DNA from 2 places in the Sulfitobacter sp. 1A13368 genome. Region 2 is predicted to be linked to the other one. Evidence: riboswitches for the same ligand, from Rfam matches in the RefSeq annotation. Region 2 holds a riboswitch; the other holds the start of a gene.
What was found. A riboswitch is a leader RNA that binds a small molecule or an ion and turns the genes downstream of it on or off. The one in region 2 is predicted to bind thiamine pyrophosphate.
Positions count from the first base shown of each region.

Region 1: linked by a shared signal. The riboswitch ahead of thiB (thiamine ABC transporter substrate binding subunit) and the one ahead of thiD (bifunctional hydroxymethylpyrimidine kinase/phosphomethylpyrimidine kinase) in region 2 are both predicted to bind thiamine pyrophosphate.

Region 1 covers NZ_JBIFFR010000003.1:188,910-197,742, reverse strand. The annotation lists gene ACGYK4_RS08010 (6,7-dimethyl-8-ribityllumazine synthase) at 1-243, shown strand, start outside; gene ACGYK4_RS08005 (ATP-binding cassette domain-containing protein) at 240-932, opposite strand; gene ACGYK4_RS08000 (thiamine/thiamine pyrophosphate ABC transporter permease ThiP) at 919-2,475, opposite strand; gene thiB (thiamine ABC transporter substrate binding subunit) at 2,451-3,428, opposite strand; TPP riboswitch at 3,463-3,564, opposite strand; gene aroC (chorismate synthase) at 3,657-4,766, shown strand; gene ACGYK4_RS07985 (DMT family transporter) at 4,777-5,715, shown strand; gene cobO (cob(I)yrinic acid a,c-diamide adenosyltransferase) at 5,786-6,391, shown strand; gene ACGYK4_RS07975 (alkaline phosphatase D family protein) at 6,449-7,996, opposite strand; gene pcaF (3-oxoadipyl-CoA thiolase) at 8,203-8,833, shown strand, end outside.
Region 2 covers NZ_JBIFFR010000002.1:249,560-258,392, forward strand. The annotation lists gene ACGYK4_RS04785 (ABC transporter substrate-binding protein) at 1-506, opposite strand, end outside; gene ACGYK4_RS04790 (ThiF family adenylyltransferase) at 544-1,506, opposite strand; gene ACGYK4_RS04795 (thiamine phosphate synthase) at 1,503-2,099, opposite strand; gene ACGYK4_RS04800 (thiazole synthase) at 2,096-2,857, opposite strand; gene thiS (sulfur carrier protein ThiS) at 2,861-3,058, opposite strand; gene ACGYK4_RS04810 (FAD-dependent oxidoreductase) at 3,048-4,028, opposite strand; gene thiD (bifunctional hydroxymethylpyrimidine kinase/phosphomethylpyrimidine kinase) at 4,021-4,824, opposite strand; TPP riboswitch at 4,892-4,988, opposite strand; gene ACGYK4_RS04820 (error-prone DNA polymerase) at 5,100-8,429, opposite strand; gene ACGYK4_RS04825 (Y-family DNA polymerase) at 8,429-8,833, opposite strand, start outside.

The DNA.
Region 1 (8,833 bases), on a different contig from region 2:
GTGGCGCAGGCGGTGGTCGATGGGCTGATGCGCGTGGGGCTCGACTGCGATCTGCCGGTGCTGTCGGTCTCGCTCACGCCGCACCACTATCAGGAAACGGATCATCACAACGCGATCTACCGCGATCATTTCGTCACCAAGGGCCGCGAGGCCGCGCAGGCCGCCCTTGGCATGACCCAAGCGCTGGAGACGTTTTCTTCAAAAGAAATCGGCGCGAAAATTTCAAAAATTTCCGCCGCCTAGCCGAGATAGGCGCGCAAGGCCGGGGGCGGGTTGTCGAGCAATTCCGCCGCCGGTCCCGGCGCATGTGCGCGCCCGCCTTCGACAAAGATGACCTCATCCGCGATGCGGCGCACGTCATCGGGGGCATGGGTCACCATGATCAGCCCCGCGCCGGTCTCACGGGCGAGGTCTTGGACCAAATCCAGCATCTCGACCCGAAGCGCCGGGCCGAGCGCGGCAAAGGGCTCATCCAACAGCACCCAAGGCCGCGCCTGCACCAGCACCCGCGCCAGCGCCACGCGGCTTTGCTGCCCGCCCGACAGCGCGCCGGGGCGTTTGGCGGCGTGATCGCTGAGCCCCACCCGCGCGAGGGCGGCATCGACCGCCTCTCGATCCGCCGCTTTCAGCCGCAGGTCGGGGCGCAGGCCAAGGCCGACGTTCTGCCGCACGGTGAGATGCGGGAATAGGTTGTTGTCCTGAAACAGCATCGTCATGCCGCGCTGGCCGGGATGTTGATCCGTGATCTCCTCCCCCTCCCGCAACAACCGCCCCGCCGCCACCGGCACGAACCCACAGATTGCCGCCAGCAGGGTCGACTTGCCCGACCCGGAGGGGCCGATCACCGCGTAGTTGCGCCCCTGCGCCAGTGTCATATCGGCCACGAGGGAGAACTCGCCCCGCTCAATGCGCATGTCTTCAAGCGTCAGCATGCCAGCGCCCCCATTTGTCGCAGATGAAAAACACCGCCAGCGCCAAGACCAGCAAAAGCAGCGCTGCGCCCGCCGCGGCCTCCATCCGGTAGGCGCCCATCAGACGATACATCTGCAAGGGCAGCGTCGCACGTTCCTGATCGGCGAAAAGCGCGATCACGCCGAGATCCCCCACCGACAGCGCCCCCGTCAGCCCGGCGGCAAAGCCCAATTGCGGGCGCAGACGCGGCAGGACCAGCAGCCGCCACAGCGCCCAACCTGTCATGCCGAGGGTTTGGGTCAGGGGGCCATAATCCTGCAAGGTCTCGCGCAGGCGCGGCACCAGAATGCGCAGCACGAAGGGCAGCGCCATCAGCGCGTTGACCAAGGCGGTGACCGGCAGGCTCAGCCGTGCCGGGTCGAGCACAGGGTTGATCAGGATGAACCACCCCGTGCCAATCATCAGCGGAGAGGCCGCAAGCCCCATCAGGCCAATCGCCTCCACCCCGCCGCGCCGCCGGGTGGCGATCCAGCCTGCCATCGGCAGCGCCAGCAGGGCCAGCACCGCCACACTCAACCCCGCCACCAGAATGCTATTCCCGGTGGCCTGCCAGACCGAGGCAGGCAGTTCCGCGATCCCCGCCAGCCCGCGCAGCACCACGGCGCCCAGCGGCAGCAGCAAAAACAGCGCGGCGAGCGCGATCACCAACCCGTCCAACGCCCGCTGCACGCCCCCCCGCGCATCCCAGCGGCGCAGGGGGCGGTCCAACCCGCCGCCCAAGCTGATCGGCGGGATCAGCCAAAGCGCCGCCACCGCCGCTGCGCCAGCCAGAACAAGCTGCACCACGGACAGAAGCGCGGCACGCCCCAGATCAAAGTCAAACCGAAAGGCCTGATAGATCGCCAATTCAATCGTCGTCGCCCGCGGCCCACCGCCCAGCGTCAGCGCCACGGCGAAACTGGTCAGGCAAATCACGAAAATCAGCGCCGCCACGCCGGGCAGCACCTGCCGCAGCATCGGCCATTCCAGCGCCAGAAACAACGCACGCGGCGTCATCTGCAGCTGCCCAGCAAGCCGAAACCGCTCAGAAGGGATGCTCTGCCAGCCTTGCAGCAAAAGCCGCGTCGCCAGCGGCAGGTTAAAGAAGACATGCGCCAGTACCACACCATGCAGCCCGTAGATCGACACCGGCGGCAGGCCAAGAGCCGCGCCAAATTGGTTGAGCACGCCCGAGCGGCCAAAGACCGTCAGCAGCCCCAGCACCGCCACGATCACCGGCAGAATGAAGGGCGCGCCCAGCAGCGTGATCAGCGCGCCGCGCCCCCAAAACCGCCGCCGCGCCAGCGCCCGCGCCACCGGCACGGCCAGCAGCACAGACAGCACTGCCGACCAGACCGCCTGTGTCGCGGTAAACCGCACCGCCGCCCAATCCGCCGGGCCAAGCCCTGCGCCCACATCGGCCGCCGCGAAGACGGCGACCAAAGCGGCAAGGATCAGCCCTGCGACCAGCGCGGCGGCGAAAAGCCCCGTCTTGCCGCTTAACGCGACAGCGCGGTCAGCCATTCGTCCAAAGCCTCCTCACGGAGCGCGGGGACCTCGTCGTTCGGCACCAACAGCGCCTTGCCGGGCTGGATCATGCCCTCGAACCCTGCGGGCAGACCGCCTTCGGGCGTCACGGCGGGATACATCCAGTTGGTCGTCGGCAGCACCGATTGCGCGGCATCAGAGACGAGGTATTGCAAGAACCGATCCCCCAGTTCCGGCTGATCCGACCCGGCAAGCTTCCCCGCCACTTCGATCTGCATGTAGTGGCCTTCGTCGAACAGCGCTGCGGTCTTGCTGTCGTCCTCCTCCGCGATCAGGTGATAAGCGGGGGAAGTGGTGTAGCTCAGCACCATGTCAGCCTCGCCTTCAAGGAAGAGGCCATAGGCTTCGGACCAACCCTTTGTCACGGTCACGACATTGTCGGCCAGTCCCGTCCAAACCTCGGGCGCCTCATCGCCATAGGCCGCTTTGACCCACATCAGCAGCCCCAAACCGGGCGTCGAAGAGCGCGGGTCTTGGATCACGATTTTCAGATCGCTCTCGGCCAGCGCTTTGAAACTACCGGGCGCGTCCAGATCGGTGCCGTGAACAAAGGCGAAATAGCCCCAGTCATAGGGCACGAAAACTTCGTCTTCCCAAGTGATCGGCAGGTCATAGTCGGCCTGCAACCCGCTCGGCCCAAACAGATCGGTCTCTTTCGCGGCGGCGACGAGGCTGGTGTCCAGCCCCAGCACGATATCCGCGTCCGACCGTGCGCCTTCAAGCTTGAGCCGCGCCAGCAAGGCCGCGCCATCGCCCATGCCAACGAATTTCAGATCGCAGCCGCATTCGGCCTCGAACCCCTCTTCGATGGCCGGGCCCGGCCCCCATTCGGTGACGAAACTGTCGTAGGTATAGACCGTCAGTTCAGGCGTCTCGGCCCATGCGGCCGATGCGCCCATGACGCCCGCAGCAAGTGTAAGATACTTCATCGCATCCTCCTTTTGCGGCGAAAGGTAAAAGGTGGATGTTTGTCCTGACCTTCCCTCCGCCGGTGTTAACCGGTTCAGGTTCAACGGGTCCGCACAGCATGCACATCTCAGCCCAAAGGCCCCCCGAGGTAGCGTCAGGGGTAGATGCCCCCCACACAATTGGCAAGGCAAATCCCCTTGAGGCAGGGCGCTGCCCCGGCTAAGGGTTTGACAACAGGAGGTCCGCCCATGTCGATCAACAGCTTTGGCCATCTTTACCGGGTCACCACATGGGGCGAGAGCCACGGGCCCGCCCTTGGGGCGACCATCGACGGCTGCCCTCCCGGCGTGCCGATTGACGAGGGCATGATCCAGCAGTGGCTCGACAAGCGCAAACCGGGCCAGAACAAATACACCACTCAGCGGCGCGAAGCGGATGAGGTGCGGATCCTGTCGGGCACCTTTGAAGGGGTCACCACCGGCACGCCGATCCAGTTGATGATCGAGAACACCGATCAACGCTCGAAAGACTACGGCGACATCAAGGACAAGTTTCGCCCCGGTCACGCCGACATCACCTATTTCCAAAAATACGGCATCCGCGACTATCGCGGGGGTGGCCGTTCCTCGGCCCGGGAGACCGCCGCGCGGGTGGCGGCGGGCGGTCTGGCACGGGAGGCGATCAAGGCGCTGGCCCCAAAGCTTCAGATCACCGGCTATATGGTGCAGATGGGGCCGCATAAGATCGACCGCAAGGCGTTCGATTGGGACCAGATCGACCAAAACCCCTTTTGGGTGCCGGATGCCAAGGCGGCGGCGGACTGGGCCGACTACCTCGACGGGCTGCGCAAATCGGGCAGCAGCGTCGGCGCGATCATCGAAGTCACGGCGCGCGGCGTGCCTGCGGGCCTCGGCGCGCCGGTCTATGGCAAGCTCGACACCGATCTGGCCGCCGCGATGATGAGCATCAATGCCGTCAAGGGCGTGGAGATCGGCGAGGGCATGTCGGCTGCGATGCTGACCGGCGAATTGAATGCCGATGAGATCACCATGGGACCCGATGGGCCGGAATATTCCTCGAACCACGCGGGCGGCATCTTGGGCGGGATCAGCACCGGGCAGGATGTGGTGCTGCGCTTCGCGGTGAAGCCGACCTCCAGCATCCTGACCACGCGGCGCACGATCACGAAACAGGGCGAAGAGACTGAGATCATCACCAAGGGCCGCCACGATCCCTGCGTCGGCATCCGCGCGGTGCCGGTGGGCGAGGCGATGATGGCCTGCGTGCTGCTGGATCACCTGCTGCTGCATCGCGGACAGATTGGCCAGAACCGCGGCATAATTGGCCCCGAGGCGTGAGGATCAAAGCATGAAAGTCGATGATTTCTCCGCCCGCCCCGCCCTTGGTGTCGGACTGAAAATCACGGCGATCCTGCTTTTCACCTGCATGTCCGCGATCATCAAATCGCTGGCCGACGAGGTTCCCGCGGGAGAGTCGGTCTTCTTCCGCTCCTTCTTTGCCATTCCAGTGATCCTGATCTGGCTGGCGCAGCGCGGCAAATTGAAAAGCGGGCTGAAGACGCAAAACCCGATGGGCCATGTCTGGCGCGGGCTGTTCGGCACCACGGCGATGGGGCTGACCTTCACCGGCCTCGGCCTGCTGCCCCTGCCCGAGGTCACGGCCATTGGCTTTGCCACACCGATTTTCACCGTCATCCTCGCCGCCGTGTTGCTGGGCGAAAAAATCCGACTGATCCGCGTGAGTGCTGTGGCGATCGGGTTGGTGGGGGTGATGATCATCCTCTGGCCGCGTTTCACCAGCATCGGCACGATGGAGCAGACAGCCACCATCGGCGCGTTGCTGATCCTGATGGCGACAATGGTGCGCAGCCTCGTGCAGATCCACATTCGTCAATTGGTGCAGAACGAAGACACCGCCGCGATCGTCTTCTACTTCTCTTGCACCGCCTCCCTGCTGGCGCTTTGCACTTTGCCCTTCGGCTGGGTCATCCCCGATCTGCAAACCTTTGTCCTGCTGGTCCTCGCCGGGTTGATCGGCGGGGTGGCGCAGATCCTGATCACCTCGGCCTATCGCTTTGGCTCGGCCTCGATGCTGGCACCCTATGACTACACCTCAATGCTTTTCGCCATTTTGCTGGGCTATGTCTTCTTTGCCGAACTGCCCACGGTGATGATGCTGGCCGGCGCGGCGTTGGTGATCAGCGCGGGCGCGCTGGTGATCTGGCGCGAGCGGCAGTTGGGAATGGAACGGGGCAAGGCGCGGTCTGTCACCGATCCCAAAGCGTGATCGAATGCGGGCTTTCGCCCGGCCCGGCCTCTCCCTATGGTGCCCCAAAACCGGATAGAGGAGATGACCGATGAGCGACGCGGATCCGAAAGATCACAAGGAAAAGATGCAGCAGCGTCAGGCCGAACAGCGCGCCAAGGTGGCCGAGTTGCAAGACCCGGACAAGGGTCTGGTGCTGGTCCATACCGGCCCGGGCAAGGGCAAATCCTCTTCCGCCTTCGGCGTCGTGGTGCGTGCGCTTGGCTGGAAGCAGCGCGTCGGCGTGGTGCAGTTCATCAAGGGCAAATGGAAAACCGGCGAACGATTGTTCTTTGAACGGCTGGACGAGGTGATATGGCACACGATGGGCGAAGGCTTCACTTGGGACACCCAAGACCGCAACCGCGACATCGCCGCCGCCGAGGCCGCATTCGGCAAGGCGCGCGAGATGATGGAGAGCGGGGACTATGACCTTGTGGTGATGGATGAGATCAACATCGCCATCCGCTATGAATACCTCAAGATCGAAGATGTGATCGCCGGGCTGGATGCCCGCGACAAGCGCACAGCCGTGGTGCTGACAGGCCGCGACGCCCGGCCCGAGCTTTGCGACTATGCCGATCTGGTGACCGAAATGTCCGAGGTTAAACACCCGTTCAAAGCGGGCATCAAAGCACAGCGCGGCGTCGACTACTGAAACGAAAAGGATCGCCCGCATCCGGGCGATCCTCTCACTGTGCCAAGCGGAGGGCGCTTAGATCGCCGCCCCTTTAGGGTCGAGCGTCACCGAATAAAGCTCCGTATCGGCACGGTCCATCAGGCGCACTTTCATCTGCTGGGTCTTGGCGTCGATATCGACCAACCCAAAGAATTGCAGACCAGCAGAAGGCGGCAGGTTCACCTGACCCTCTTCCGGTGCTTTGACGTATTTCAACTCGGGGCCAAAGGTACCGTCCAACTCGTTCGGACCAAAGGTGCCCGCGTGCAGCGGGCCCGAGACGAACTCCCAAAACGGGTCAAAGTCCTGAAACTGCGCCTTGTCGGGATTGTAGTAATGCGCGGCGGTGTAATGCACATCCGCCGTGAACCAGACCACGTTGTCGACCTGCGCGGTCTTGATGAAACGCAGCAGCCCTGCAATCTCTTGCTCGCGGCCCTTGGTGGCACCATTGTCGCCATTGGCAACCGCCTCGGCCCCGCCGCCGACGACCAGACCGATGGGCATGTCGCAGGCGATGACCTTCCACGTGGCCGCCGAATTGGTCAGCTCCCGCTTGAGCCATGCCATCTGCTCGGCCCCGAGGATATCGGTGGCCTGCGACATCTCGGTCTGCATGTTCTCGCTGTTCGGCCCCCGGTAGCTGCGCAGGTCGAGGAAGAAGACATCCAGCATCGGACCGTAGTTGATCTTGCGATAGACCCGGCCCGGCTCGGCAGGAGTGATGCGCAGCGGGGTCATCTCATGGAAGGCCTGCGAAGCGCGCGCGGCGAGGACATGGATCGACTTCTCGCTATAGCGGTCGTCTTCCATCAGGCTGCGCGAGGAGGACCAGTTGTTCACGACTTCATGGTCGTCCCATTGCATGAAGGTCGGCACATGGGCGTTCATCTCACGCACATGGGCGTCCATCAGGTTGTATTTCCACTGGCCGCGGTATTCGTCCAGCGTCTCGGCCACCTTGCGCTTCTCGTCGATGATGGTGGTGTTCTTCCACATCGCGCCATCGTCAAGCTGCACCTCATCCTCAAGCGGGCCATCGGCATAGATGGTGTCACCGGAATGCAGGAAGAAGTCGGGGCGGTGTTTGGCCATGGTCGCATAGGTGCGCATGCCCTCATCGTCGATGCCCCAGCCCTGACCGGCGGTGTCACCGGACCAAGCAAAGCGCACGTCGCGGCGCGCGGTGGGCGCGGTGCGGAACTGGCCGATGATCGGCTCGGAGGTGGCGTTGATGTCGCTCAGATCGGCGGCGGTGAAGCGGTAAAAGATATCCTGATCCGAGGGCAGCCCTTCGACCAGACGTTTCACCGCCAGATCGTGGTTCGGCAACGCATTCATCGGCGCAAGCTGGCGCGCGTTGGCAAAGCTTTCGGTGGTGGAGATTTCGACCTGCACCCGTGCCGGGCGGTCGGTACGGGTCCAGATCATGCCGGACTGCGTGTCGACATCGCCCGATTGCACCCCATGGGTAAACACCGGGCGCGAGGCCGCACGGCTGAGGCTGGGCATGGCAAGGCTTGCGGCAAAGGCGGTGGAGCCCGCCAGCACAGCACGGCGGGTCGGGCGGATCAGTTTGGTCATCTTGAGCTTCCTCTGAGGGTGGCGATGGCAGCACAGAACCCCCGGCGCGTGACAGATGGCCGACGAATGCGTGACTCTTTGGCAAAGCTTTGGTGACAGGGCGGTGACGTGTTACCAAAATCGACCCTCTAATTTCATTCCGTAACATTTTTATTGAACCGAATCGCCCCGATGTGTAGATTGCGGTGCAACAACAGGAGACCCCCATGCAGGCATTCATCTGCGACGCGCAGCGCACCCCCATTGGCCGTTACGGCGGCGCCCTCTCTTCGGTTCGCGCCGATGATCTGGCCGCCGTACCGTTGAAGGCGCTGATGGAGCGGAACCCTTCCGTCGATTGGGCGCGGGTCGATGACGTGATCATGGGCTGCGCCAATCAGGCGGGCGAGGACAACCGCAACGTGGCACGCATGGCGTCGCTATTGGCCGGTCTGCCGGTCGATGTGCCGGGTGCCACGATCAACCGTCTCTGCGCCAGCGGCATGGACGCCGTCGGCGCCGCCGCCCGGGCGATCCGCGCGGGCGACATGGACCTCGCCATCGCCGGCGGGATCGAGAGCATGTCGCGCGCGCCCTTCGTCATGCCCAAGGCCGAGACCGCCTTTTCGCGCAACAATGCCGTCTATGACACGACCATCGGCTGGCGCTTCGTGAACCCGAAGATGAAGGCGCAGTTCGGCGTGGATTCCATGCCGGAAACCGCCGACAACGTCGCCGCAGACTACGACGTTTCGCGCGAAGATCAGGACGCCTTCGCGGCACGCAGCCAGGAACGCTATGCCGCCGCCGCCGAGAGAGGCATCTTTGCCGAGGAGATCGCCCCGGTCACCATTCCGC
Region 2 (8,833 bases):
CCCGACATTAGCGCGGGCGAGATCGACCAGCCGATGTTGATTTGCTCGACCTCGGCAGGCGCCACGCCATTGTGGCTCAGCATCGCATCCAGCAGCATCTCTTGCACGCCCGCCACGGCAAAACCCACCTTTCGGCCCTTCAGGTCCGCCATCTCCTGCACCGGCCCGTCGGCGCGGACCACGAGGCAGGTGAGCGGGGTTTCGACCAGCGTGCCCACACGGCGCAGGTCCAACCCCTCGCGCTGGGCGAGATGCAGTTCCGGTTGATAGGAGACCGCAAGATCGACCCGGCCCGCCGCCACCATGCGCGGCGGCTCATTCGGGTCGGCGGGGGAGACGAGTTCGACCTCTAACCCCGCATCGGTGAAATAGCCCTTTTCCTGCGCCAGAATGATCGGCCCGTGGTCGGGGTTCACGAACCAGTCGAGCATGACGGTCATCTTGTCTTGGGCCAAGGCAGGGGCTGTGATCAGCGTCAGGGCAAGGGGGGCGAGGATGTTTTTCACGAAGGGTCTCCAGTATATCGTTTATGCGGGAAAAGGGTCAGGCGCCGGGGAGGGCGAGTAGGGCGATCTCGCCCGGCCAGCGGGGGCGAAGGGTGTTGGCCGCGTGATGCGCGCGCAGGCCGGTGCGGCAGGCTAGCACGATGCGGGGTGCATCGGCTGGCAACGGCAAGTCCGGCAGCGCCTCGGGCGGGACATGGCGCGCTTGGTCTGAGAAAGGCGCGGGCGCTTCGGCGCGCAGGTCGATGACCATATCGCGCGAGGCGATCTGGCTTTCGGCGATGAAACCCGCGGCGCGCGCAGGCTCGGGCGCGCTGTCGAAACGAAAGCCCGACATGCGCCATTGCGCGGCGTCCCAGATCAAGAGTTGCCCCAGCGGGGAGGGCGTGAGGCCCAGCAGGACCGAGAGCGCCATCTGCGCCTGTGCCGCGCCGATCATCCCGACCACGGGCCCCAAGACGCCCGCCGTGTCACATGTCGCTGCCGCCTGGGGCAGGTCAGGGAAAACAGCGCGGAGCGAGGGGGCACTCCCGCAGAAACCGCCGACATAGCCCGACAGCCCAAGGGCCGAGGCTGAAATCAGCGGTTTGCCCTGCGCGCGGGCTTCGTCCGACAGGGTCAGGCTGGCGGCGAAAGTGTCGGCGCAGTCGAGCGCGATATCGCAGTCCGCCAGCAGGGCGGGCGCATTGGCGGGGGTGAGCCATTCGGCACGCGGCACAAGCGTTACCTCGGGGTTCAGCGCCGCCATCGCCTCGGCGGCGGCACGGACCTTGGGGCTGCCGATACCGTCCATCCGGTAGAGCGGTTGGCGGTGCAGATTGCTCAAGGCCACCTGATCGCCGTCGACCAATGTGATCCGCCCGACACCGGCCCCGACGAGATATTGCAGCACAGGCACCGCCAGCGCTCCGGCACCGACGACCAGCACATGCGCCGCCGTGAGCCGCGCTTGCCCCTCGGCGCCGATCTGCGGCAGAACCGTCTGGCGGACATAGCGGCTCATGCCGTCACCTCAAGCCATTCGCGCATCCGCGCTTCGGGGTCTGCGTGCAGCGTGATATCCGTGACCGCCGCCACCGTATCGGCCCCGGCAGCAAAGGCCCCCGGCGCGCGGGCGACAGACATGCCGCCAATGGCGCAAAGCGGAATGTCCCCGATCCGCGCTTTCCATTCCGTCAGCCGGTCGAGGCCCTGTTCGGTCCATTTCATTTTTTTCAGAATGGTCGGATAGACGGGGCCGAGGGCGATGTAATCGGGGGCGAGGGCCAGCGCGCGGTCAAGCTCGGCATGGTCATGGGTCGACAGGCCCAGCTTCAGCCCGGCGGCGCGGATCGCGGGGATGTCGGCACTGTCCAAATCCTCTTGCCCCAGATGCAGCCAATCGGCTCCCAGTTCAATCGCCAGTTGCCAGTGGTCATTCACCACCAGCAGTGCGCCGTGCTGGCGGCAGAGGTCGAGCGCGGTGGTGATCTCGGCCCGCAGCACCTCTTCGGGCGCGTCCTTGATGCGCAGTTGCACCAGCTTCACCCCCAAGGGCACGGCCCGCGCGACCCATGCGGCACTATCGAAGACGGGGTAGAAACGCGGCAAGCTCATAGCCAAGCCTTTCCAATGACGGGGGTGGAGGGCACGGCCATGTCGCGCTGGCCCATGGGGCCGGAAGCGGCAGCAAGCGCGCCCGCGCGGCAGGCCAGTGCAAAGGCTTCGGCCATGGCGGCGGGGTCTGCGGCCTCGGCCACGGCGGTGTTCAGCAGTACCGCGTCGAACCCCATCTCCAACGCCTGTGCCGCATGGCTGGGCAGGCCGAGACCTGCATCGATCACCATCGCCACATCGGGAAAGGCCGCCCGCAGGCTGCGCAGCCCGTGCAGGTTGTTCAGCCCCAGCCCCGAGCCGATGGGCGCACCCCATGGCATCAGCACCCGGCAGCCCGCATCGACCAGCCGCGCGGCCAGCACCTGATCCTCGGTGGTATAGGGGAAGACCTCGAACCCATCGGCGCAGAGCGCCTCGGCAGCCTCGACCAGCCCGAAGGGGTCAGGTTGCAGGGTGTCGGCATGGCCGATGACCTCGAGCTTGATCCAATTGGTGCCGAAATACTCTCGCGCCATCTGCGCCGTGGTGATCGCCTCGCGCGCGGAATGGCAGCCGGCGGTATTGGGCAGCAGATGCACGCCCAAGCCGCGCACCATGTCCCAAAACGCCTGTCCCGCCCCCTGTTCGCGGCGCAGCGAAACCGTGGCGACCGGCGCGGCGCTTTGGCGAAAGGCGGCCTCCATCACCGCGGGCGAGGGGTAGCGCGCGGTGCCCAGCATCAGCGGCAGGGGCAGGGTGGTGCCGTAGAAATCGCGCATCACTCAGCCCCCCTGCATGGCGCTGAGCACTTCGAGCCGGTCGCCGTCGCTCAGCATGGTCTCGCCCCGCGCGCCTGCGGGAACGAAACTGCCGTTGAGGGCTGTGGCGACTTTTGCCTCGCCCCAACCCAGCTCTGCCAATGCCGCGTTAAGCTGGGAGGCCGCGACCTCACGCGTCTTGCCGTTCACTTCAATCTTCACGGAATAAATCCCCCGTTGTCGCTGTTGCCAGAAAGCCCGCAGCCTGTTCGGCCAAGGCGGGCGCCATGAGAAAGCCGTGCCGGAACAATCCGTTCAGATGCAGCACCGCCCCGCGCTGTACGATGCCGGGCAGGTTGTCGGCGAAAGCCGGGCGCAGGTCGGCGCCCATCTCGATGATCTCGCCCTCGGCAAAGCGCGGGTCGAGCGCATAGGCGGCTGAGAGCAGTTCCAGCGCCGAGCGGGCGGTCATGCCGCTGCGGCTGGCGCTTTCGATCTGGGTCGCGCCCAGCATGTAGATGCCTTGCCCGCGCGGCACGACGTAAAGCGGGTGGCGCGGGTGCAGCAGGCGGATCGGGCGGGTGAGGGCGATCTCGGGCGCGCGCAGCAGGATCATCTCCCCGCGCACGGCACGCAAACCGGGCAGAGCGTCGCGGGCCACCATGCCGCGGCAGTCGATCACCGGGCCTGTGACCTCCGAAGGGGTGAGGGCCGTGGTCTCAACCGTCACGCCCTCGGCGGCCAGCGCATGGGTCAGGTCTTGCAGCGCTTGGCGCGGGTTCAGATGCGCTTCCTCGGCAAAGAACAACCCGCGGCGATGGCGCCCGGCGAGGTCCGGCTCACAGGCAGCGATGGCTTCGGCGTCGCAGTCGCTGTGGCCTTCGGTGCGGGCGGCGAAACGCTGCAATTCCGCGCGGTCCCGCTCGGGGGCGAGGACCAGCGTGCCCCGATGGGTGACTTCCGTGATCTCCCCCCATAGCGCCGCGGCACGCCGTCCATGGGTTACCACCGCAGGCTCGCTCAGCGCGCCTTCGCAAAAGGGGGCGAGCATGCCGCCCGCCCACCACGAACAGCCGTGCGGCCCGGGCGGGCCTTTGCGGTCAACGAGCCGGGGCCGCAGCCCCTGCGCCAGACAGGCCCGCGCGGCCCAAAGCCCTGCCACGCCCGCGCCGATGATGGTGACATCACTCATGGGGCCAAACGCCGTGAAAATGATGGACCGGCCCGTGGCCATGGCCGATGTTGAGGGCGTCCGCCGCGGCAATGGCGCGTTGCAGATAGCTATGAGCGGCTCCCACCGCCTGCGGCAGAGGCAGGCCCCGCGCCAGACCGGCGGCAATGGCGGCAGAGAGCGTGCAGCCGGTGCCATGGGTGTTCGCCGTCTGCTGGCGGGGCGCGGAAAGGCGCAGGGTGTCGGCCTTGGAAATCAGCAGATCGACGCAGGTTTCGCCCTTGCCATGGCCGCCCTTCATCAGCACCGCGCGGGGGCCGAGCGACAGCAGCGCGCGGCCCTGCACGAGCATGGTGGCCTCGTCGGTGGCTTCTTCTGTGTCCAGCAGCCGTGCGGCCTCGGGCAGGTTCGGCGTCAGTACATGGGCGCGGGGCAGCATCCGGTCGCGCAGGGTTTCCACCGCTTCGGCAGAGAGCAGCGCATCGCCGGATTTCGCCACCATCACCGGGTCGAGCACAACGGGCGCGGCGCAGTCGGCCAGCTCCTCGGCCACGGCGGAGATCGTGGCCGGGTCGCCCAACATGCCAATCTTGACCGCGCCGATGGCCAGATCGTCAAAGACCGCCGCCATCTGCGCGCGGATCATCGCAGGCGCGATCATGGCGACCGCGGTGACGGCGCGGGTGTTCTGCGCGGTCACGGCGGTGAGCACGCTGGCCCCATAGGCGCCAAGCGCGCTAAAGGTCTTGAGATCGGCCTGAATCCCCGCCCCGCCGCCGCTGTCGGACCCCGCAATCGTCAGTGCTTGAAACGCCATTCGGCCCCCCATTCGTTAGATGGGCCAAGGGCATGGAGATACGGGGTAAACGAGCGCCCAGATGGGGCTGATGCTTGCTTCCGTTCCCTACGCCGGTACGACCCGGATCAGGTTCGATGGGTCGGTTTTCACCTCTCAGCCTTGCGGCACCCCAACGGATTTCCGGCAGGCTAGCGAGGGGCGTTCATAGGGTCAACAGGGGATCGGTTATTTATTGTGTTTCGTTTTATATCCGTTAGTTGCGGTGCGTACCTCATGCATTGCATGAGGATTCGTTAATGAAAATCCCGCGATTTGGGGATCACCTTGGCATCACGCGGGTGGCCGTGCATGGCCACCTGACCGGGCAGCGGATGGGTCGGGTGATCGCCCCGCGTCGTGATGCCGGGCATCGGTGCTTCCGAGAGCGCGGCCAGCCGGTCAGAGCGGTTCTCGAGCCGCTCGGCCACCACATGTATCACCCGCCCGTCGGTCTGCACGCGGCCCTCCACGACCAGAAGCCGCGACGACATGATCGTGGGACGGTAGAGCTTGAACATGTTTGGCCAGATCACGAGGTTGGCGACGCCAAACTCATCCTCCAGCGTGATGAAACAGACCCCCTTGGCGCTGCCGGGTTTCTGGCGCACCAGCACCAGCCCCGCCAGCTTTACCCGCCGCCCGTGGCCCATGCGCGAAAGGTCCCGGGCCGAGGAGAACCCCTGCGCGGCGAGGCTCCCGCGGTAGAAGGACATCGGATGCGCCTTCAGCGACAGGCGCAGCGTCTGGTAATCGGCGACCACCTGCTCGGCCTTCGGCATCACCGGCAGATGCACCTCCGGCTCCGGGCCGCGGGCCGAGGCTTCGACATGGTCGAAGATCGGCAAGGCGGGCGCGTCGCGCAGCCCTTGGGCCTGCCAGAGCGCTTGGCGCCGGTCGATCCCCATGCTGCGCATCGTGTCGGCGGCGGCAAGCTGGCGGATCGCCTTGGCATCGAGGCCTGCGCGGGTCTTGAGATCTTCGACATCCGCGTAAGGCGCGTCGCGCCGGTCCATGATCCGCGCGCCGGCCTTTTCCTGCAGCCCGTCTACCATGCGCAGCCCCAGCCGCAGGGCGAAACCGTCCCCACAAGGCTCCAGCGTGCAGTTCCAGTCCGAGAGGTTCACGTCGACATCGCGCACCTCGACCTGATGCTCGCGGGCGTCGCGCACGATCTGCGCCGGCGCGTAGAAGCCCATCGGCTGCGAGTTCAAGAGCGCGCAGGCAAAGGCCGCCGGGTAGTGGCATTTCATCCAACTTGAGACATAGACCAGCTTGGCGAAGCTTGCGGCATGGCTCTCGGGAAAGCCGTATTCGCCGAAGCCCTTGATCTGGTCGAAACAGCGCTGCGCGAAGACCGGATCGTAGCCGCGTTTGGTCATGCGGCCCACCATCTTGTCCTGCAGCTTCTCGATCGTCCCGCGCGAGCGGAAGGTGGCCATGGCCTTGCGCAGCTCGTTGGCCTCGGCGGGGGAGAACCGCGCCGCGTCGATGGAGATTTTCATCGCCTGTTCCTGAAAGATCGGCACGCCCAGCGTCCGGCTGAGGATGCTGAACAACTCGTCCTGCGGATAGGCCGGGCCGGGGGCGGGGTAGACGACGCTCTCCAACCCCTGACGGCGGCGCAGGTAGGGGTGGACCATGTCGCCCTGAATGGGGCCGGGGCGGACGATGGCGACTTCGATCACCAGATCATAGAAGACGCGGGGGCGCAGTTTTGGCAGCATGGCCATCTGCGCGCGGCTTTCCACCTGAAAGACACCAAGGCTGTCGCCGCGGCAGAGCATGTCGTAGGTCGGTCGCCCCGTGGCGTCGTCCTCGTGATCCTCCACCGGCACCGTGGCCAGTTCCAGCGGGCGGTCGTAATGCGCCTCGATCAGGTCGAAGCACTTGGCGATGCAGGTCAGCATGCCGAGCGCGAGGATATCGACCTTGAAGATCTGCAAAGCGTCGATGTCGTCCTTGTCCCATTCGATGAAACTGCGCTCGGGCATGGCGCCGTTGCCGATGGGCACGATCTCGGTCAGGGGGCGTTCGGTCAGAATGAAGCCGCCGACGTGCTGGCTCAGGTGCCGCGGCATGCCGATCATCTGGGAGGCGAGTTTCAGCACCATGCGCAGGTAGGGGTCCGACAGGTCCAGCCCCGCCTCGCGGGCGCGGGCATCATCCATCTCACCCTCGAAACTGCCCCAGACGGTGCCGGCGAGTTTCGAGGTCACGTCTTCGGAAAGCCCCATCGCCTTGCCGACCTCGCGGATGGCCGAGCGCGGGCGGTAGTGGATCACCGTGGCGCAGAGCCCGGCGCGGTGGCGGCCGTATTTGCCGTACATGTACTGGATGACTTCCTCGCGCCGCTCATGCTCGAAATCGACGTCGATATCGGGCGGCTCGTCGCGTTCCTCGCTGAGGAACCGCTCGAAGAGCAGGTCATGCACCGCCGGGTCGACCGAGGTGATGCCGAGGCAGAAACAGACGGCGGAGTTGGCCGCCGAGCCGCGCCCCTGACAAAGGATCGGCGGCTCGGCCTCCTCGCGGGCGAAGCGGACGATGTCGTAGATGGTCAGGAAATAGCGCGCGATCTTCTTGGAGGAGATCAGGGCGAATTCCTTCTCGATGGTCTTTTTCACCGCTTCGGGCACGCCTTCGGGGTAGCGCCGGGCCGCGCCTTCCCATGTCAGGCGGGCGAGTTCCTCCATCGGGGGGCGGCCTTCGGGGACGATCTCATGGGGGTATTCATAGGCCAGATCGGTGAGGCGGAAGTCGATCTTGTCCGCCAAGCGGCGCGTCTCGGCTATGGCATGGGGCCAGTCGGCGAAGAGGCGGATCATCGCCTCAGGCGATTTCAGATGCCGCTCGGCATTGGCGGCCAGCAGGTAGCCCGCCTTGGGCACGATCACGCCCTCGCGGATCGCCACCATCACGTCCTGAAGCGGACGGCGGTGGCGGGCGTGGTAGAGCACGTCGTTGGTGGCAAGCAGCCTCAGCCCATGGGCGCGGGCCAGCGCATCCAGCCGGTTGATCCGCGCGCGATCATCGCCGCGGTAGAGGAAGCTCGCCCCGATATGGCGCATCCCCGGCAGCGCTTTCAGCAGCCGCGGCAGGCCCGCGGCGAAGAGGTCGAGGTTTTCGGGCGGCATGACGATCAGGTGCAGCCCTTCGGCATGCCCCTGCAGCATTTCCAGCGTCAGATGGGTCTCGCCCTTTTGCTGCCATTCGCCGTCGACCGATTGCATCTTGCCCGCCGACAGAAGCGTCGAGAGCCGCGCATAGGCGGCGCGGTCCTGCGGATAGGCGAGGATCTCGGTCCCGCAGAGCAGCACCAGACGCGCGCCGATCAGGGGGCGGATATGCGCCTTTTCGGCCTCTACATGCAGCCGCACCACGCCCGCCAGCGTGTTGTGATCCGCGATGCCGAGGCTGTCGTAGCCGTGGTGATGCGCCGTCTCGACCAGATCGACGGCGTCCGAGGCGGCGCGCAGGAAGGAAAAGCAACTGGCCAGCCCGAACTCCACATATTCTGCGCGGGCGGGGGCGGCGAAACCGTCCTCGCCCAAGGTGCGGCGCTTATGTCCCTCCTGCTGCGGCATCAGGCGAACATCCCGTGCAGGAACCAGCGCGGCTCGGCCCCGCGACCGTCGTGGATCACGCCCTCGCGGTAGAGCCAGAAGCGCTGGCCGCCCGCGACCTCCACTTTATAGTAATCGCGCAGCCGGGTGCCGGGGCGGTCGCGCCACCATTCGGGGGCGATCCGCTCAGGCCCCGCGTGGCGGGTGGTCTTGTAGGTGACGCGGCGCCAGTTGAACTGCGAGGGCGGGCCTTCGGGCACGGCGTAGATCACGCGCACCTCCTCGGGCGGGGTCAAGAGGCGCAGCGGGCGCTCGCGCAGCAGCACCGGCGCGGCTGTGGGGGTGGCCTGTAGCGCCGGGGCGCGTTCCTCCACCGCCTCGGGCTTGTGGGTCTCGCGCCACTGCGGCCAGTTCACCTTGTCGCT